3 regions of the Streptomyces sp. NPDC048566 genome follow, and region 2 is predicted to be linked to each of the others. Evidence: riboswitches for the same ligand, from Rfam matches in the RefSeq annotation. Region 2 holds a riboswitch; each other region holds the start of a gene.
The links. A riboswitch is a leader RNA that binds a small molecule or an ion and turns the genes downstream of it on or off. The one in region 2 is predicted to bind cyclic di-AMP.

Region 1 (6,795 bases), on a different contig from region 2:
CCGCACGGCTCGCTCGTCGTCTCGGACGCGGGCAACCACGCCTCGCTCATCGACGGCTGCCGGCTCGCCCGGGGCACCACCCAGGTCGTCGGGCACGCGGACCCGGCCGGTGTGCGCAAGGCACTCGGTACCCACGAGGGGCCGGCCGTCGTCGTCTCCGACACGGTCTTCTCGGTGGACGGCGACGCCGCGCCGCTCGGTGAACTGGCCCTCGCCTGCCGGGAGTACGGGGCCGGGCTGGTCGTGGACGACGCACACGGGCTCGGCGTGCTCGGGGACGGCGGCCGCGGCGCGCCGCACGCGGCGGGACTCGCCGGGGCGCCGGACGTCGTCGCCACGGTCACCCTGTCCAAGTCGCTGGGCGGTCAGGGCGGGGCGGTCCTCGGCCCGGCGGCGGTCGTGGACCACCTCGTCAACGCGGCGCGCACGTTCATCTTCGACACCGGTCTCGCCCCGGCCGCGGCGGGCGCGGCGCTGGCCGCGCTGCGGCTGCTGCGCGAGGAGCCCCGGCGGGCGGCGCGGGCGCGCGAGGTGGCGCGGTCCCTGCACGCCCGGCTGACGGCCGAGGGCCTGTCGGCGGTCCGTCCGGACGCCGCCGTCGTCTCCGTGCGGGCACCGTCCCCCGAACGGGCCCTGCGGTGGGCGGCCGACTGCCGCGAGGCGGGCCTCGCCGTCGGCTGCTTCCGTCCCCCGTCGGTGCCCGACGGGGTGTCGAGGCTGCGGCTGACGGCCCGCGCCGACCTCACCGACGAGCAGATCGGGCGGGCGGTGGACGTCATCAGCCGCAGCCGGTGATCCGGTCCCGGATCAGGCCAGACCGCTGACGAACCCCTCCCAGGCGGCAGGGGCGAACAGCAGGGCGGGCCCTGCCGGGTTCTTCGAGTCGCGTACCGCCACCGTCCCGGACCACGGTCCGGAGCCGGGGCGAGCCGTCTCGACGCAGTTGTTCATTCCCGTGCTGCGGCTGCTGCGCAGCCAGCGCACGTCGCGCAGTGCAGTGCTGGAGGGTACGTACCGAGGCGATGCAGACATGGGGGGTGCCTCCTTACGCGCCGTCACCTATCCCGGCGATGTAGTCCAACGAGTCCTCGGGCGAAAGGGCGTGGAACCGAAGGGTGTCGAAGGCCTCCGTGTAGGCCTGGAGGTCTTCTTTCCGTTCGAGATAGAGGCTACTCGTCAAGTGGTCGAGAACAACCACATCCAGATCAGTAGTGTTCGGAAAGGAGAAGATAACGAAAGGCCCGGTGATCCCGATGTGCGCCCCGGCCGCGAACGGCAGTACCTGAAGCCGGACTTGGGGCAGGGTCGCGGCCTCCCGGAGCCGCCGGAGCTGACGGGACATCACCTCCGGCCCGCCCACCTCCCGCCGCAGCACCGCCTCGTCGAGCACCGCGCACAGCTCCAGCGGAGGATCGGCCCGCAGCACGTCCTGCCGGGCCAGCCGCACCTCGACCAGGGCGTCGAGCCTGCTCTCCTCCAGCCCCTCCACGGCGGCCCGCGTCACCGCGCGCGCGTACTCGGGCGTCTGGAGCAGGCCCGGAACGACGGAGGTCTCCAGGGTCCGCATCCCGCTCGCCCCCGATTCCAGGCTGATGAAGTCGCGGTACGCGGGCGGCAGCACCCCGCGGTAGGCGTGCCACCAGTGGTGCCGCCCGTTGCCCTCGGAGCCCGCCAGCACGACCAGGAGATCGCGCAGTTCGGGGTCCGCGACACCGTAGGCGTCCAGCAGACGCTCCACGTCGGCCGGTTTCACCCCGCTGGTGCCGGTCTCGATGCGGCTCACCTTCGACTGGTGCCAGCCGAGCAGCCCCGCCGCCTGGCCGCTCGTGAGACCCGTGCCGGCGCGCAGCGCACGCAGTTCGGCACCCAGTTTGCGGCGGCGTACCGCGGGACCGTGCTGCATGCCCGTTCTCCCTACTCCTCTCAAGTCGCCCGAATACGCTCTGCCGACGCAGAGTTCACCGCATCGAGCGACAGATATATGCATTACTCGGTGGATCGCACCCGCGACCGGCCCGGTAGTGGCAGTCTTGCGCAAGCACCAGTCCGGGACCGTACTCGAACCATCCGCTCCGTGTCGGACTCCGGTCCCGTGGGAAAGGGACGACGTCGCCATGGCAGATCACCAGGAAGCAGCCGTCACTCTGCCGAGCGAGGCCGTCTCGGTCTCGGTGGCCCGTAGGTTCGTGGCGGACGTGCTGGCCGAGTGGGGTCTGCCGGACGGCGCGGAGGTCGCCGAGACCGTCCGCCTGGTGGTGTCCGAACTGGCGACCAACGCGGTGCAGCACACCCTCGGCCAGTCCCCCACCTTCACGGTCGACGTGTGCCTCGAACGGGAGGAACGCCTGCGGATCGGGGTCACCGACAGTCATCCGCGCTTTCCCCGGCGGCTGCCCGCGGCGGTCCAGCAGGACAACGGCCGCGGGATGGTCATCATCCGCTGGCTCGCCAAGGAGTGCGGCGGCAGGCTCAGCGTCCGCGCCACCCGGGAGGGCGGCAAGACGGTCTCCATCGAGCTGCCCTGGACGGCGGCGGTCCAGCCGGTCGCCGCGGGAGGGGCCCCGCCCGAGGGGTAGCCCGCCCGGCTCCGCCGTGCCGCCCGCCCGTCCGGAGGGGCGCGGCCGGCTTCGCCGTCCCGGCACCGGGCCGCGCGCACCGCGGGGCGGGGCGCCCCGGGGCCGGCGCACCGGACGCGCGGCGGTTCGGCCCCCGGGAAGCGGGCCGCCGGGCGCCGCGAGGGCGGTCGGACCCGGTGCCGTTCGCCGGCGGCGGTCCGAGCCGCCGCCGGCGGACCGGTCAGCCGACCCGGCCGTACCAGACGCTCCGCGTCCAGATCTTCTGCAGCCTCACCACGTCCCCCGTCTTCGGCGAGTGCCAGATCCTCCCCTTCCCGGCGTAGATGCCGACGTGGTAGACGCTCCGGCCCGAGTGGAAGAAGACCAGGTCCCCGGCCTTGCGGTGCGAGGCGGAGACGTGGTGGGACGTGTTGTACTGCGCCGCGGCCGTACGCGGCAGCTTCTTGCCCGCCTTCTTGTACGAGTAGAGGGTCAGCCCGGAGCAGTCGAAGCGGTGCGGCCCGGTGGCGCCGTACTTGTACGGGGCGCCGTGCTTGGAGGCCGCCACCCGGAGCGCCTTCGTCGCGGTGGTGGCCGCCTGCGCCTCCGCCGCCCCACCGGGGAGCACGAGGCCGCCGCCCACGGCGGCGAGGGTGAGGGCCGAGGCCGTACCGGCCCTGGTCCACAGCGACGGGACACGATTGAGCGCAGTCATGCGCAACCCTTCGTCAGCCGCCTGTGAAGGATGACCTGTCGGATTCGGGCTGGCGAAGTTGCCCGGCCGCTGGCGCGGCTTCACCCCAAGGACCGCCCGGAGGGCTGCTCCGGCGGACCGTCGTGCTGGGTCCTCCACTCCTGCCGATCCACTTCTGTCGACCGGTCATCCGGGCGGCGGCAGGACTCGGCGTCCGCCCGGACCGCCCCGCCGCCGTGGCGGGGGCTTGTCGTCGGAAGGGATCTTCACCCATGAACGTCGGAAAATCCGAGCGGAACCGGTGTTTTGTGGGCTTACTCACCACTCACCCGTTCGGGTGGACGCCTCTGTGTTCGAAGGGGTGTTGGGGCCGCGGACGACGCCCGCACCTGCGCCGGAGCCTCCCGATCCGCGCCGGGGCCCTTCCCGTCGCGCAAGTCGGGGGGCCCGGGAAAGTGCCGATTTCTACGCCATCAGGGGGTACACCATCTGGTGCGTTTGAGTCGCGGGCCGGGGTGCCTGCGGCGTCCGCGCGCGGTGCCTCAACTGCCGGGCTCGGGAGGCGTCGTGACCCGCGCGGTCCGCCGCTCGCCGTCCAGCGCGCGCAGGGCCCTGGCCAGGGTGGAGGCGTGCACCTCGCTCTCGCCCCGCTGGTGCATCAGCGCGAGCGCGTCCCGCAGCGCGGTCGCCCTCCCGACCAGCGCCTGGGCCGCACGCAGCCCCCGGTAGGTGTCCCCGGGGCGCGCCGGGTTGATCCGGCCGACCAGGTCGACGACGTCCAGGTAGCGGTCGATCAGCTCGGCTTCCGCACGGGTCAGGGCCGGCAGCGGAGGCGGGTCGGGGATCACCGGCCGCCCGCCCGGTGCGGCGCGCGGTGCCCGTGACCGCGGTGCCGCGGGCCGACTCCCCGGCGCGGGGCGGCGGTCGGTGTGCCGGCCCGGGGGTCCGGCTCCGGCGCCCGGTGGCGCGCGGCGGTGCAGGGGGCGCTCGGCGTGTCGATCCGGAGGGGCGGTTCCGGTCCCGGCCGTCCCGGGGTGGAGGGGCCGGCGGGTACGGGCGGGACGGGGCGGGCGGACGGGCGCTGCATGGGCACGCCTCCTCGCGGTCGATGACTCGACGTCTGTCAAAAAGGTACAGGCCGTACGCCGTTCGCCGAGAGGCCCCGGTCGTGACCGGACTCCCGCTCCCGGCGCCGGGGACGCCCGGGGCGCGCCGTCCGCCGCGGTCCGCGATCCGTGATCCCGGGGAGGGCGGCCGTGCCGGGCCGGCTCCCCGCGTCCGGCCGGCGGGCCGCGCCGGTGCGGACCCGGACCCGGTGCCCGGGCGGGAGGGTGCGCGCGCGACGCCCCGGCACCGTCCGTGCCGTATACGGTCCGGGCGCGCGCCCCCGGTGCCGCGCCCCGCGACCGGTGGGCGGGGCGGCCGTGACGGGCGGGCCGGGTGTCGGGTCCCCCTCGGAGGTGATGCGGCCCGGGTCCGCGCTCCGCGCCGGGTATGCGACCGGTCGGCTGCCGGTCATGGGGTGATCAATGGCTGGTTAACGTAGTTGAAACTCCGCCCCACTAATCTGCCGATCCACGCCGCCGGGGGTTCTTGTGTCCGGATCGGCGAAGAACGCGCCATGTGTCGGTGTGTTACATCTATCCCGCCGCGATGGCTGCGGCACCCGGGCCCCGCACGGTCCGGAGCGAGGACTGTGAGGTGGGACGCCGTGCAACTGACCCCGCACGAGCAGGAGAGGCTGCTGATCCACGTGGCCGCCGACGTGGCCGAGAAGCGCAGGGCCCGCGGGGTGAGACTGAACCACCCCGAGGCGGTCGCGCTGATCACGTCGCACCTCCTGGAAGGCGCCCGGGACGGCCGCACCGTGGCCGAGCTGATGTCCTCGGGACGCAAGATCCTCACCCGTGACGACGTCATGGAGGGCATCCCCGAGATGATCCACGACGTCCAGGTCGAGGCGACCTTCCCCGACGGCACCAAGCTCGTCACCGTCCACGACCCGATCGTCTGAACGGGGGAGCGACATCGTGATTCCCGGAGAGATCCGCTTCGCCGACGGCCCCGTCCGCTACAACGAGGGCCGTGAGGTCACCCGCCTGACCGTCCTGAACGCCGCCGACCGGCCCGTCCAGGTCGGCTCCCACTACCACTTCGCCGAGGCCAACCCCGGACTCGACTTCGACCGCGGAGCCGCCCGGGGCAAGCGGCTCAACGTCGCCGCCGGCACCGCCGTGCGCTTCGAACCCGGCATCCCCGTCGCCGTCGAACTCGTGCCGCTCGCCGGCACCCGTACGGTGCACGGGCTGCGCGGCGAGACCGGAGGTGCCCTCGATGCCTGAGATCTCACGGGCCGCTTACGCCGACCTGTTCGGCCCCACCACCGGCGACCGCATCCGGCTCGCCGACACCGACCTGTTCGTCGAGATCGAGGAGGACCGCTCCGGCGGCCCCGGACTCGCCGGCGACGAGGCGGTCTTCGGCGGCGGCAAGGTCATCCGCGAGTCCATGGGCCAGTCGCGCGCCACACGCGCCGACGGCACCCCGGACACGGTCGTCACCGGGGTCGTCGTCATCGACCACTGGGGGATCGTCAAGGCCGACATCGGTATCCGCGACGGCCGGATCGCCGGCATCGGCAAGGCCGGCAACCCGGACACCATGGACGGCGTCCACCCCGATCTGGTCATCGGCCCGGAGACCGAGATCATCGCCGGCAACGGGCGCATCCTGACCGCGGGCGCCATCGACGCGCACGTGCACCTCATCTGCCCGCAGATCGCGGACGAGGCCCTTGCCTCCGGGATCACCACGCTCGTCGGCGGCGGCACCGGTCCCGCGGAGGGCTCCAAGGCGACCACCGTGACCCCCGGTCCCTGGCACCTGGCCCGGATGCTGGAGGCGATGGAGGGATACCCCCTCAACTTCGGTCTGCTCGGCAAGGGCAACACCGTCTCGCACGACGCGATGCTGTCGCAGATCCGCGGCGGCGCCCTGGGCCTGAAGATCCACGAGGACTGGGGGGCGACGCCCGCCGCGATCGACGCCGCCCTCACGGTGGCGGACCGCACCGGCATCCAGGTCGCCATCCACACCGACACGCTCAACGAAGCCGGCTTCGTCGCCGACACCCTCGCCGCGATCGCCGGGCGCGGCATCCACGCCTACCACACCGAGGGTGCGGGCGGCGGGCACGCGCCCGACATCATGTCCGTGGTCTCCGAGTCGTACGTGCTGCCCAGTTCCACCAACCCGACCCGGCCCTACACCGTCAACACCGCCGAGGAACACCTCGACATGCTGATGGTGTGCCACCACCTGAACCCGGCGGTGCCGGAGGACCTGGCCTTCGCCGAGTCCCGCATCCGGCCCTCGACCATCGGCGCCGAGGACATCCTGCACGACCTCGGCGCCATCTCCATCATCTCGTCCGACTCCCAGGCCATGGGCCGGGTCGGCGAGGTGATCATGCGCACCTGGCAGACGGCCCACGTGATGAAGCGCGCCCGGGGCGCGCTGCCCGGGGACGGCGGCGCCGACAACCAC
Region 2 (6,795 bases):
CGAGCGCACCGATGATCTCCTCCACCGGCACCTCGGTCTTGTCGAAGTGCGTGTAGTAGAGGTCGATGTGGTCGGTGCCCAGGCGGCGCAGCGAGGCGTCGGCGGCGGCCTTGATGTTGGCGGCGGAGAGGCCGGGGAAGGCGGGGTGCTGGCTGACCTTGGTCGCCACGACCATGTCCTCGCGGTTGCCGCGGGCGGCGAGCCACCTGCCGATGACGGTCTCGGACTCGCCGCCCTCGTTGCCGTCGGCCCAGGCCGAGTAGGAGTCGGCGGTGTCGAGGAAGTTGCCCCCGGCCGCCGCGTAGGCGTCGAGCACGGCGAAGGACTGCGTCTCGTCCGCCGTCCAGCCGAAGACGTTGCCGCCGAGGCAGAGCGGGAAGACCTCCAGGTCGGAGGAGCCGAGCTTGCGAAGAGGGGAAGTCATGCCCGGCTTCAACGCCCGCGCCGGATGCCTCTATTCCGCAGGTGAACGGCACGGCGGGGACCGGCTCCCGCCGGCCGGGGTGCGGCGGTGCGCCGGCGTGCCGCGCCCACCGCCGTGGCGCGGGTCGGCCGCCGGCCGGGCCGGGCCGGGGGCCGCGCCCGCGCGGACGCCGCTCGGATCAGGGGGTGAGGCCCTTGCTCTGGAGCCAGGCCATCGGGTCGATGCCGGTGGGGGCGCCGTCCGGGTGGACCTCCAGGTGCAGGTGCGGCCCGGTGACGTTGCCCGTCGCGCCCACCCGGCCGATGACGTCACCGGTGGCGACCTTCTGGCCGGTGCTGACGCTGATCGACGACTGGTGGCAGAACCAGAGTTCGGTGCCGTCGTCGAGGGTGAGCACCGTGCGGTAGCCGTAGGCGCCGGCCCAGCCCGCCTCGGTGACGGTGCCGCTGTGGACGGCCTTGATCAGGGTGCCGGTGGGGGCCGCGAAGTCGAGACCCGTGTGGTAGCCGGAGGACCACATGGAGCCGGCCTCCCCGAAGGTCGAGGTCAGCGTGTACGAGGAGGTGGGCAGGGAGTAGCTCTTGGCGAGTTCGGCGAGGCGCTCCGCCTCCGCCTTCGCCGCGGCCTCCTCCTCCGCCTTCTTCTTCGCGGCGGCCTCCTTGGCCTGCGCGGCGTCCTGCTGCTTCGCGGCGAGCGCGACCGCCTGCTTCGCGGCGGCCGTCTCCGCGGCCTTCTGCGCGGCGCTGTCGACCTGGTTCTGCTGCGACTCGGCCTGCTGCATGATGCGGGCGCGCAGGGCCTCGCCGGCGTCCGTGGCGCCCTGGGCGGTGTCCGCGGTGGTCAGACCCGCGCCGGTGAGCGGAGCGGCCTGGGTCTCGGGTGCCTCGTCGGTGTCGTCGGCGACCAGGGCCTTGGCCGAGTGGGTGACCGAGGACAGGTCGGGCAGCGAGATCGAGACGGGCGCCTTGCCGGGCGCCGCGGTGGCCATGCCCCCCGCTCCGACGGCCGCCATGACGCCGACGCCGAGGACGGTGGAGCTGCGGGCGAGTCCTCCGCCGCGCTGCTTTCCCACGCGGTGCCGGCCGCGCACGGGGCGGACGGACTCCTCGGTGGGGTTCCACTCCTCCCAGGGACCCTCGTCCTTGCCGTGGACGAAGCCGAAGGAGTGGGCTTCGCCCGGGGCGAACGAGGTGGGCCGGGCAGGCGGGTTGGACGCCACGTGGGCGCTCCTTTCCTTCCTTCTCGCCTACCGGGTTAGCTGACGGGTTCGGAGCAGGAAGGTCTCCTACGCGCGTAAACCGCCGTGTGACCACGGCCGCATACGCTCGATTCACCCCAAATGGTGGTTCCCCGGTTCCCTCGCGGGATTCGGCGCGTGCGCACGGAGCCGTCGCTGGTGACGGCTGGGACGACCGCGCTGCGTTATCGAACGTTAATAGACACGGCCACCGGATTCCAAGCTGTTCCGAGTGATCGTTAACGGTTTCCGGCCAGGACTTCTGGGTCACGAGCGGTGAAAAAGGGGCGAGTTGACCTCCGTGCGTGCACCACCCTTTACTTGACGGTGCGTCAGTTGTTATGCGGAGGGACAGCGCCCCGTCACCCCTCGTGACAGGGCCCGAGCAGGCCGGCGGCCGGCCCGCGCAGGACGGCGAGCAGCGCCATGTCGTCGGCCAGCGCGCCACCGGTGTGCCGGCGGACCTCGCCGGCGACCTCGTTCAGCAGCGCGCCCGGGCCGGGGAACACCCGACCGGTCAGCCGTGCGGCCGGGTCGTAGAACGCGCCGGACCGGTCCCGGGCCTCGGAGAGGCCGTCGGTGTACGGCAGCAGCGTCGCCCCGGACGGAATACGGGCCGGCACCGCCCGGTCGGGCGCGCCGGCCAGGTCGCTCATCCCGAGGGGCAGGGCGGCGGGCTCGACCGTGAGGACGCGGAGCGTGCCGTCGGGATGCAGCAGCAGGGGCGGGGGGTGCCCCCGGTTGACGATCCGGACGATCCCCTCGTCGTGCGGGATCTCGGCGAGGACGGCGGTGGTGAAGCCCTCGACGGCGTCGAGGCTGTCCCGCCGGGCGCCCTCGCGCCGCAGCGCCCGCTCCAGCCGCCGGGCGACCGCCTCCAGGGTGCCCTCCTGCTCGGCGGCCTCGCGGAAGGCACCGATCACCACGGCGACGGCGGCGACCGCCGTCATCCCCTTCCCGCGCACGTCCCCGACGACCAGCCGTACGCCGTAGGCGGTGTCCTGCACCGCGTACAGGTCGCCGCCGATGAACGCGTCGGCTTGCGCCGCCTCGTAGCGGGCGGCGACGTCGAGGCCGCCGATCCGCGCCTGCGGTTCGGGCAGGACGGCCCGCTGGGCGAACTCGGCGATCTCCCGGACGGAGGCGAGCCGCTGGTCGCCGCGCCGGACGAGGATGTTGATGAGGACGGCGAGCACGGCCGCCGTGGCGACGGTGACCGCCTCGGTGATCGCGTCGATCCGCAGGACGATGCCGTAGCGCGCGTGCACGAGGAACACCGCGGCGACGGCGGCCGAGGAGACGAGGACCGTGCCGCGGAGCGAGGAGAGGGGCGCGGCGACGAGCACGGCGGCGGTGAAGAGGGGCGCGGCGGTGAACTCGCCGGGCGTGAAGTAGTCGTACAGGGTCGCGGCGACGACGAGGAGCACGGGCAGCGCCCGCACGAAGGCCCGCGCGACGGAGATCCTGCGGGTGCGCCGGCCGACCGGGGCGGGGGCGGCGACACCGGTCGCGCCCGAGGCCACGGCGCGTCCCGGGGGCCGCGGTCCGGCGGACGGGCGGTCGGCGCGGTCGTCGCGTTCCCCGGTCCGCTCGTCACCTCCTGGCCGGCCCACCCGTCCAGCAGACCCGGAGCGGCGGCGCCGGGCGACCGGTGTGGACCGACCGAGGGATGCACCCCGGGGGAGACCTACGCCAAGGGCCGGAATCCGTGTTTCAGGATTCCGGCCCTCGGCCTTCAGTAGCGGGGACAGGATTTGAACCTGCGACCTCTGGGTTATGAGCCCAGCGAGCTACCGAGCTGCTCCACCCCGCGTCGGTGAAACCAGTCTACGCCATCCGCGGGACCGCCCTGACCACTTCCTCCCCGCGCCCCCGGCGGCCTCGAACGGGGGGCGGGGCCGGGCGGCGGGCCGCCGCTCAGGCCCGGCCGCGGGGGGCGTCGCCCGGCAGGTGGCGGTTCGGCGCCTGGGCGCGCTCCTCGTACTCGGGCAGCAGGACGACGTCGGCGCCCGCCGCGGCGAGGACCGCGCTGCCGTCGGCCTGCGGGACGAAGGTGTCGGGCTCGCGCCAGGCGGTGACGACGCGCCGGACACCGGCGTCGAGGACGAGCCGGGCGCAGGGGGCGGGGCGCGAGGCGCGGCGGGCACACGGCTCCAGGCTGCTGTAGACGGTGGCGCCGGGCAGCCTCGGGTCGGCCGGGTCGATCTTGGCGAGCGCGGCCTCCTCGGCGTGCGCCACGGCGTCCCCGCCCTCGCGGGAGTGGCCGCGGGCCAGCTCGGTGCCGTCGGCCGCCACCACCACGGCGCCCACGCTGAACGCGGTCTCCGAGGGCGGGCACGCGGCGGCCAGCTCGCACGCCAGGGCCAGCCACCGGCGGTCCGCGGCGGAGGCGGCGCCGCCGGTGCCGGGCGCGGTGGGGACGTACCGGGCGAGGACGACGTCGCCGACGGGCCGGGTCTCCACGAGCCGCATCCGGCCGGGCGGATAGGCCCCGGGCCCGAACAGCCGCGGCGCGTCCGGCTGCCCGACGAAGAGCGGCGCGAGGGCGAGCTGGAGTTCGTCGGCGAGCCCCTCCGTCACGAGCTGGGTGTGGACCCGGCCGCCGCCCTCGACCATCAGGCGCCGCACACCCCGGACGTCGTGCAGGTGCTCCAGCAGGACCCGCCAGTCGACGTCGGGGCCCGTGGTGACGACCTCGACACCCGGCAGGTCGCGCAGCAGGTCCGCCGCGAGCCGGGCGCCCGCGTCGGTGGTGTAGAGGACCTTCTCCCCGCCCGTGTGCCAGAACCGCGCCCGCGGGTCGAGGTCGCCGGAGCCGCTGACGGTCGCCTTCAGCGGGTACGCGGGGCGCCCTTCGGCGACCCGGGCCGCCCGGCGCTCGGCGGAGTTGACCAGGAGCCGGGGGTTGTCGGCACGCAGGGTTCCGGCGCCGACCAGGATCGCGTCGCAGGACGCCCGCACCTCGTCGACCCGGTCGAAGTCGGCCGGCCCCGAGAGCAGCAGCCGTTCGGGCCCGGTGTCGTCCAGGAAGCCGTCGAGGGAGACGGCGGCGGACAACAGGACGTGGGGTCGGGGCATCGGGCGTTTCCTCCGGTGGCGTTCACTGAGCGGTCGTGCGGCGGTCCATCATGTGGTTCAAGTTTTAAACAATACCTACACTGGCCCCATGACGACCCGCTGGCTCTCCCCCGCCGAACAGCGCGCCTGGCGCTCGTACGTCTCCGCGAGCTCCCTCCTGGAGGACACCATCGATCGCGGGCTCCAGGCCGAGGCCGGCATGCCCCACCTTTACTACTCCATCCTGGCCACGCTGTCCGAGGCGCCGGAGCGGCGGATGCGGATGACGGAGCTGGCCGAGACGCTGAAGATCACCCGCAGCCGCCTGACGTACGCCGTGACCCGGCTGGAGAAGGACGGCTCGGTCCGCCGGCAGGGCTGCCCGACCGACCGGCGCGGCCATCTGGCCGTGCTCACCGACGCGGGCATGGACCTGGTCGCGCGCGTGGCGCCGGGCCATGTGGAGACGGTCCGGGCCGCGGTCTTCGACCGGCTGACCCCCGAGCAGGTGGGCCAGCTGGAGGAGATCTGCGGGGCCATCACGCGGGCGATCCAGGACGAGAACCCGGCGGCCCGCGGGGCGGAGCTGCCCTGGCGGCGACGCTCCTGCTCCTCGTGACGGGAGCGGGCGGGGCGGGCGGGGCGCGGCGGGCGGCCCCGAAACCCGTTGCTTGAACTTTGAAGCAGATGTAGGGTCACGGACGGACGGTGTGCTTCAAATCTGAAGCAGTGCCCGGGACCCGCCGTTCCGTACGAACCCGCTGGACGGAGAGAGACCATGCGCGACCACCCCACCGCCACGGTGCGCACCCGTGTCCGGGTACCCCTGCGCTTCGGCGACGGCTACACCGTGGACGCGGACCTCGTCACCTTCCACGGGCTGGTCGACGGCGCGGAACACCTGGCCGTCGTCCTCGGCGACCCCGGCCCCGAACCGCTCGTGCGGCTGCACTCCGAGTGCCTGACCGGCGACGTCCTCGGCTCGGCCCGCTGCGACTGCGGACCGCAGCTGCGCGAGGCGGTGGAGCGGATCGCGGACCGGGGCGGCGTGCTGCTCTACCTGCGCCAGGAGGGCCGCGGCATCGGCCTCTACAACAAGCTCGACGCGTACGCCCTCCAGGACGAGGGCCTCGACACCTACGCGGCCAACGCGGCCCTCGGCCTGCCGGAGGACGACCGCGACTACACGGCCGCCGCCCAGATGCTCCAGGCCCTCGGCATCGACACGCTCGACCTGCTCTCCAACAACCCCGACAAGGCCGAGCAGCTCCGCGACCTCGGCGTCACCGTCGCCCGGCGCGTGCCGACGGGCGTCTTCACCACCGCGCACAACGTCCGGTACCTGCGCGCCAAGGTCCTCCAGACCCGGCACACGCTCCCGCTGCCGGACCTCGCCGACCGGACCGGCCTCACGGACCTCACCGCGGGCTGACCCCCGCCGGGGCCGGGCGCCCTGACGACATGACAGCGCCCCGCCGGCCGAAGCCGGACGGGGCGCTGTCGCGCGGTAGACCCTGTGGGACTCGAACCCACAACCAATGGATTAAAAGTCCACTGCTCTGCCAATTGAGCTAAGGGTCCCCGCACCGGCTCACGCCGGTACGGCGCACCGGACCGCGCCGATGCATCCCCGAGCATAGCCGGACGAGACCGCGACGCCGATCGGGTATCGGCGACCCGGCCGCGCCGGACGCGCACAAGGTCAGGGATCGACCGGTTCGGGCGCTCCCGCGCGCGCCGCCTCGCGGGCGATCGTGCGCTCGTGCTCGGGGTTGAGGAACCAGTGCCGGGCCGAGGCCAGCCACCAGGCCGCCGCGAATCCGAGGACGACGAGGACCGCGACCGGGGCGTAGTTGAAGGTCTCCCAGGTGACCGGCGAGACCTGCGGCAGCATGAACAGAACCGTGATGACGACGACCCAGCCGACCGCGACCATCCCGACCGGGCGGGACCAGCGGCCCAGGTGCCAGGGCCCGCGCCGGAAGTCCGCGCCCTTGCGCACCCGCAGGAACGTCGGGATGACGTAGGCGACGTAGAGGCCGATGACCGCGATCGACGTGACGGCCGCGTAGGCGGT
Region 3 (6,795 bases), on a different contig from region 2:
CCCGCGCATGGGCGCCCAGTTCCGCCTCTTCGAGAGCGAGTCGGGGATCGACGTCGTCCGTGCGCTGCACCTGCATCTGACCGGCCGCCGGGTTCCGGAGGGGGAACAGCGCACCGGGCACCGGTACGTCGTGGAGAACATCGACCTGCCGGCCCTGCTCGCCTACCGGCGCAGCGGCTACACGACACCGCACGCGCCGGCCCGGGCGAGCGGTACGGAGCTGGCCTGGCTCGCGGGTGACGACCTGCGGCCGTTCTTCACGATGCTCGCGCGCCTGGTCCGGCCGGGCGCGCGCCATCTCCACCAGCTGTGGCGGACCAGCCGCCGCGGCGGCGGTTCCACCACGAAGTAGGCGTCGTACGTCCTGGGGAGGGACTTCGTGAACCATCCGGTAGCAGTCATCGGCGCGGGGCCGTTCGGGCTGTCCACCGCCGCCCATCTGCGGGCGCGGGGCATTCCGGTGCGGGTCTTCGGCGAACCCATGGTCAGCTGGCGCGACCACATGCCCGAGGGGATGCTCCTGAAGTCGACCCCGGCCGCGTCGAGCATCGACGCCCCGCAGCGGGGGCACACCCTCGGCGACTACTGCGCTGCCGCGGGGACGCGGCCGCTCGCCACGGACGAGGACATCATTCCCGTCGAGACGTTCATCGGCTACGGGCAGTGGTTCCAGGAGCGGCTCGTGCCCGGTCTGGAGCAGGTCCGGGTCGTCTCGGTCGACCGCGGGAGCGGCCGGGGCTCCCCGGGCGGCCCGGACGGTTTCGTCCTCAAGCTCGACTCGGGGGAGTCCTTCACGGCGCGGGCGGTCGTCGTGGCCACCGGGCTGTCCGGGCTGGCGTATCTGCCCGCCGCGCTGGCCGAGGCGGCGGCGGACGGGCCGACGCCCTCGGGACCCCTGTCGCACAGCTCGCAGCACCACGACCTGAGCCGGTTCGCCGGCAAGGACCTGATCGTCGTCGGCGCGGGCCAGTCCGCGCTGGAGACGGCGGTGCTGGCGGCGGAGGCGGGCGCGCGGGTGACGGTGGTGTCCCGGGGGCGGGGAGCGGTGGACTTCGGCGCGCCGCCGTGGGACCAGCCGAAGCTGCGCCCGGAGTCGCCGTTCGGGCGGGCCTGGTCGCTGTGGGCCCTCAGCCACCACGCGCAGCCCTACCGCCATCTGCCCGCCGGGGCACGGCACTACCTGGTCCGCCGGGTGCTCGGACCGCTCGGCGCCTGGTGGCTGCGGGACCGCTTCGAGGGCAGGGTCGCCGTCCGCGAGGTGCGGCGGATCGTCCGGGCGGGAGCCGCGGAGGGCAAGCCCGTCCTCACGGTGCAGACCCACGGCGGCCGGCTGGACGACCTGTCCGCCGACCACGTCGTGGCGGCGACCGGATACCGCGTGGACATCGCCGCGATGGACTTCCTCGGGGACGGGCTGCGGACCGCGCTGGCCGTCAGCCGCGGCACTCCGCGGCTGGGCGCCGGATACCGCTCGTCGGTTCCCGGCCTGTACTTCACCGGCCTGCCCGCGGCGTCCTCGTACGGTCCGGTCATGCGGTTCGTGTGCGGCACCCGGTTCGCGTCGCCGCGTCTGGCCCGGCATCTGGCGGCCGCCCACGGGTGAGCGTCCGGTGGCCGGTCACCGGTGGACCCGGGACCGGCCGGGCGCGTGGACGTCCGTCGCCCGATCGGGCGACGGACGTTTCCGCCTGCCCGCCGGGGTGACCGCCCGCGTCCCCCCCCGGTCCCGGAACCGGCCGCCGGCACCCCGTCGTGTGCTGCCGCTCCGGTGGTTCGGGTGGGACGGGCGCGGGGGGAACGGCGGTGTTGAGCCGTTGTGATCGGTCCTGCACGGGAAAGTCCGACCGGACGGAAGCGGGCCGTGCGTGATCCCAACCGGTCGCAACGCGCCTGCCACCGTGCGGTGAACGGCGTTGCCGACGGGATACCGGACGTCGTCCGGTTCCGGCGGGGTCGACGGGTCCCGCGATCCGTATTCTTCGGATCATGGCCGCTCCGACTGCATATTCACTCATCGCCACTGACCTGGACGGAACGCTGCTCCGCGGCGACGACACGCTCTCCGACCGGTCGCGGGCCGCGTTGGCGAAAGTGACCGCGGCAGGTGCCCGGCACCTGGTGGTGACGGGCCGCCCCGCACCGCGGGTCAGGCCGCTGCTGGACGAACTCGGCGGCCGGGGACTGGCGGTGTGCGGGCAGGGCGCGCAGCTCTACGACGCCGGAACCGACCGGATGCTCTGGTCGGTCACGCTGGAACGGGAGTTGGCGGAGACGGCGCTCGGCAAGATCGAGGCGGAGGTCGGCCTGCTGTACGCGGCGGTGGACCAGGACGGCGTGGACGGGCTGACCCTCATCGAGCCGGGCTACGTCATGCCGCACCCGACGCTGCCCGCTGTGCGGGTGCGGAGCCGGGACGACCTGTGGGCGCAGCCGATCAGCAAGGTGCTGCTGCGCCATCCGTCGCTGTCCGACGACGAGTTGGCCTCGGCGGCGCGGGGAGTGGTCGGTTCGCTGGCGACGGTCACCATGTCGGGGCCCGGTACCGTCGAACTCCAGCCATGCGGAGTGACCAAGGCCACCGGTCTCGCGCTCGCCGCGGCCCGTCTCGGGCTGAGCCCGTCGGGGACGCTCGCGTTCGGGGACATGCCGAACGACATCCCGATGTTCGACTGGGCGGCACACGGGGTCGCGATGGCCAACGCGCATCCCGAACTGAAAGCGGTGGCCGACGAGGTGACGCTGTCCAACGAGGACGACGGCATCGCGGTGGTCCTGGAGCGGGTCTTCGGGTGCGGAGAGCGCTGCTGACCCGGGCCTCGGTACCGGCGCCGCCCGCCCCGCGGCCTCGGGAGGGTGCCCGCGCGGACCTCCCGGCGGGGCCCGGCGGGCCGGGCCCCCGGAGGGTGCCCGCGCGATCCGGAGGCGCCCCTCTCGTACGGCACCGCCGGCGGACCCGTGGGTGCCGCCGGCCGATGTCGTGGTGTGGGGGGAGAGGGTGCGCCGCGGGGATCAGTAGGCGCCGTTGACGTTGTCGATCGAGCCGTACTTCGCGGCGGCGTAGTTGCAGGCCGCCGTGATGTTGGCGACCGGGTCGTAGGGGTCCATCGAGGTGCCGGGCACGTGGTAGGCCAGGAACGTGGGGTCGATGACCTGGAGGAGCCCCTTGGAGGGGGTGCCCGCGACGGCGTTGGAGTCCCAGTTGTTGATGGCCTTCGGGTTGCCCGAGGACTCGCGCATCACGTTGCGGTGAATGCCGTCATAGGTGCCGGGGATGCCCGCCTTGCCCATGATGTCCAGGGACTCCTTGATCCAGCCGTCCAGGTTGTTCGCGTACGTGGTGGCGGACGCCTGGGTGGCCGTGGTCTTGGCGGTCGTCGTGGCCGCGGCCGACTTCAGGGTCTTGGTGCCGACCGTGAGCGTCAGGCCCGTGCGCAGGTGGCTCGGGTCGTTCCCGATGACCGCGCGGTTCGCCGTGTACAGCTTCTTCCAGCCGCCGCTCGACGGGTACTTCTTCGCGATCTTGGTCAGCGTGTCGCCGGCGACCACCTTGTAGGTGATGAGCTGGACGTTGGGGACGGCCGCGGTCTTGGCGGCCTGGGGGGTGGCGGCGTGGGCGCCGGTCGCGCTCACGAGCGGCAGGGCCAAGGCCAGGGCGCCCGTCCCCGCGGCGATCATTCCGCGGGTGACGATGTTCTTGCGGGCGGGGCGGTGCGTGCCTGCGGGCATGACGAATTGTCCTCTCCGACGCCTGCGAGGTGAGCTGTCGGGTTCGGGCGGGAGATGCCCGGCCGCGTTTCGGGCGCGGCTTCACCCCTAGCCGGTCCGGTCTTCCGGATCGGCGGCCTACCTGTGGTTCCCCCGCTCCTGCCGTGTGTGCGTGGGTGGATGGGTTCCGGGCGACGGCAGGATTCGGCGATCCGCCCGGGGTCGACGAGAACGTATGCGACTGCACATGTCGGGAACAAGGCCCGATGTGGCGTTGAAGATCGCTTTCGCCCTTTTGGGGGCGTGGCGAAACGTCCGTTTGCGCCGGAATTGAATCCTCAACTTGCCTTTGGTGAAGGGGTTCGTGGGTGGTGGGCCGAGGGTGATCCACTGGTCGGCGGGTGACTCAATTCACGCGTGCAACGGTCGCCAACGCGGCATGACGGGCAAGTCGGGCATTACGCCACCGCCGTTTGGCGTGCCGGGAGTTACGGGACGGTCACGGTGGCGCCCGCATGCCGGACAGGCCCTGCCGGGGTGCGTCACGCACGAGCGGACCGGCGGAGGCGCCGCAGGCCGGCCGGCCCGGCGAACGCCGCGCCGCGCGCGATGAGTTGACGGGGGTGGGGCGGAAGCGGCGCGGGCCGCCGGGCGAACGCCGTTGCGTGCGCGGCCGATTGGGCCCGGCGTCGGTCCGCCGGACCTCGGAGAAAGGAGGCGGCGTCAGGGGACGGGACGCCGTCGACTCAGCGGGGCGACGTTGTGCCCCGCCCCGATTCGACCCGACCCGCCTCGACCCGACCCGACCCGCATCGACCCGATCCGATGTGACCCGGCGCCGGGCTTGGCGCCGGGCCGACCCCGCGCGGGCGGTCAACCGGAGACGGGTGAAGCCTGCCGGGCGCCCCGTCCATGTGCCACGCCCCATCACCTCACGGGCGGGCACCGGGCCGGCGGTCCGGCCGCCGGGGCGGGCACGGCTGACCCCCGGGCGGGCCCGTGCCGAGGTCGGAACCGCCTGGAGGGGGTGCCCGTGCGTCACGGCGGTCGTCCGCCCGGCGGACCGCGACGACCGCCCCCGGCGGGGCGGGCGCGCGGGTGGCGCCCCGCGGCGCGGTCGGGCGGTCCCGATGGGATGCCGAACCGAACCGCCCGCGCGGCCGGTGGCCAGGGTCGGGGTGGCGGGCCGCTGGGCGACCGAGGTCCCGGCACGCGGAAGGGCCTCCGGTCGTGCCCCGCGCGACGTCCGGCGTGCCGTCCGCCGTGCCGTCCGCTGTGCCGAGACCGTGCAGGGCGGCCCCGGACGCGGGCGGGGGGCGGAGTCCGGCTTACCCAGGGGTGCCGGCGGCCGTGTGGTGGGGTCCGGCCGGTCGGCGGGTCGGGGAGGCGCCCCCGGAGCGTCGGAGCGTCGGGGTGGCTTGTCGGCCGCCGGGCGCCGCGTCCGGGCGAGCGGTCGGGCGCCGTCGGGGAGGGGTGGAGTGGGGCGAGGGCGTCCTGCGCGCGGCTCCACGGGGGAGGGCCGGACGGATGCCCGGGGGCTCGCCTCGGCGCACGGGACGCGTCGAACGGTGGTGCGGCAACCGGACCGGGTCGTGGGGGACGGCGGGCGGGAGGGAGGAGGCGCGGGGGCGGCGCGGCCGAGGTCGCGCGGGACGGCGTGGGGGAGGACGCGGGGGCGTGCGGGCGGCGGTTCCGTGCCCCTGGCGGAAAGCCGCGCCGGGGGAGCGGGACGGGTCGGGGGCGGGGTGATCGTCCGCGGGCCGGGCTCGGGGCCGGACGCGGACGAACCGGGGGCCACGCCCCTCTCTCCCGTGCGCCCCCGGCCCCGCAGGGCCCGGGGGCGGGGCGCCGGGCCGTCGGCGGAGCAGTAGGTGATCGTGAACATGTCGACGGCCGTCGGATACCGCCCGGACGGGAGGGGTACCCGCGGCATGCGGCGCACGGGCGGTTCCGTGTGTCTTACAGGTGTATTCCGGCGTACCTCCCGGCGGGGTCACGTCGGCCGGGGGACGGTGGGCGCTCGTGGTGATCGAAACGTGACCGGATACGCTGACTTGAGTGATGGCAGCGACACATCGACAAACCGTGTCATCGAAAGAATGATCGACCGAGTTCGCCATGTGATCGTCAGCAGACAGGAGAACCTCTCGTGACCGTCGTCGGGCCGTTCGGGCTGAGCGTGCGGGACCAGGCTCTCGAAGCCGATGTCCAGGCCGGATTGGCGGCTGTCGAGGAGGGTTTGCTCGAAGCCACCAAGAGCGGGGTCCCCTTCATCACGGAAGCCGCCCAGCACCTCGTGCGGGCCGGCGGGAAGCGGTTCCGGCCGCTCCTCGTGATGCTCGCCGCCCAGTTCGGTGATCCCTACGCGCCGGGTGTCGTGCCCTCGGCCGTGGTCGTCGAGCTGACGCACCTCGCCACGCTGTACCACGACGACGTGATGGACGAGGCCGACGTCAGGCGCGGCGTCGACAGCGCCAACGTCCGCTGGGGCAACTCGGTGGCCGTCCTCACCGGCGACTTCCTCTTCGCCCGCGCCTCCTACATCCTGGCCGACCTGGGTCCCGACGCCGTCCGCATCCAGGCCGAGGCGTTCGAGCGGCTGGTGACCGGCCAGATCCTGGAGACCGCCGGGCCGCGCGACGGGCGGGACCCGGTCGACCACTACCTGGACGTGCTGAGCGGCAAGACCGGCTCGCTGGTCGCCGTGGCCTGCCGCTTCGGGGCGATGATGTCGGGCGCCGACGAGACGGTCGTCGACGTGCTGACGCAGTACGGCGAGCGGCTCGGCGTCGCCTTCCAGCTCGCGGACGACGTCCTCGACATCGCGTCCGAGTCGCACGAGTCCGGCAAGACCCCGGGCACCGACCTGCGCGAGGGCATTCCCACGCTGCCGGTGTTGCGGCTGCGCGAGCGGGCCGAGCGGCTGGGGCTCGCCGAGGACGTCGCGCTGTGCGAGCTGCTGGACTCCGACCTGACGGACGACGCGCGGCACGCGGAGGCGCTGGCCCGGCTGCGGGAGCACCCCGCGCTGGAGCAGGCCCGCCGGGACACCGTGCGCTACGCGGAGGACGCGCGGGCCGCGCTCGCGCC

Region 1: it holds a riboswitch for cyclic di-AMP, as region 2 does, so the genes downstream of both, ACGFS9_RS05150 (C40 family peptidase) here and ACGFS9_RS08930 (M23 family metallopeptidase) in region 2, are expected to answer to the same signal.
Region 3: it holds a riboswitch for cyclic di-AMP, as region 2 does, so the genes downstream of both, ACGFS9_RS27545 (transglycosylase SLT domain-containing protein) here and ACGFS9_RS08930 (M23 family metallopeptidase) in region 2, are expected to answer to the same signal.

The regions. Positions count from the first base shown of each region.
Region 1 is NZ_JBICWL010000002.1:294,792-301,586, reverse strand. It holds gene ACGFS9_RS05170 (8-amino-7-oxononanoate synthase) at 1-795, shown strand, start outside; gene ACGFS9_RS05165 (DUF397 domain-containing protein) at 808-1,032, opposite strand; gene ACGFS9_RS05160 (helix-turn-helix domain-containing protein) at 1,046-1,903, opposite strand; gene ACGFS9_RS05155 (ATP-binding protein) at 2,115-2,576, shown strand; gene ACGFS9_RS05150 (C40 family peptidase) at 2,797-3,270, opposite strand; cyclic di-AMP (ydaO/yuaA leader) riboswitch at 3,274-3,472, opposite strand; gene ACGFS9_RS05145 (hypothetical protein) at 3,792-4,097, opposite strand; gene ACGFS9_RS05140 (urease subunit gamma) at 4,961-5,263, shown strand; gene ACGFS9_RS05135 (urease subunit beta) at 5,280-5,591, shown strand; gene ACGFS9_RS05130 (urease subunit alpha) at 5,584-6,795, shown strand, end outside.
Region 2 is NZ_JBICWL010000004.1:22,438-29,232, forward strand. It holds gene ACGFS9_RS08925 (aldo/keto reductase) at 1-424, opposite strand, end outside; gene ACGFS9_RS08930 (M23 family metallopeptidase) at 603-1,643, opposite strand; cyclic di-AMP (ydaO/yuaA leader) riboswitch at 1,653-1,808, opposite strand; gene ACGFS9_RS08935 (PP2C family protein-serine/threonine phosphatase) at 2,024-3,184, opposite strand; tRNA gene ACGFS9_RS08940 (tRNA-Met) at 3,401-3,474, opposite strand; gene ACGFS9_RS08945 (dihydrofolate reductase family protein) at 3,579-4,739, opposite strand; gene ACGFS9_RS08950 (MarR family winged helix-turn-helix transcriptional regulator) at 4,828-5,337, shown strand; gene ribA (GTP cyclohydrolase II) at 5,497-6,150, shown strand; tRNA gene ACGFS9_RS08960 (tRNA-Lys) at 6,227-6,299, opposite strand; gene ACGFS9_RS08965 (amino acid permease) at 6,421-6,795, opposite strand, start outside.
Region 3 is NZ_JBICWL010000025.1:72,788-79,582, forward strand. It holds gene ACGFS9_RS27530 (ATP-grasp domain-containing protein) at 1-352, shown strand, start outside; gene ACGFS9_RS27535 (FAD-dependent oxidoreductase) at 380-1,603, shown strand; gene ACGFS9_RS27540 (HAD family hydrolase) at 1,987-2,808, shown strand; gene ACGFS9_RS27545 (transglycosylase SLT domain-containing protein) at 3,010-3,726, opposite strand; cyclic di-AMP (ydaO/yuaA leader) riboswitch at 3,731-3,925, opposite strand; gene ACGFS9_RS27550 (polyprenyl synthetase family protein) at 5,855-6,795, shown strand, end outside.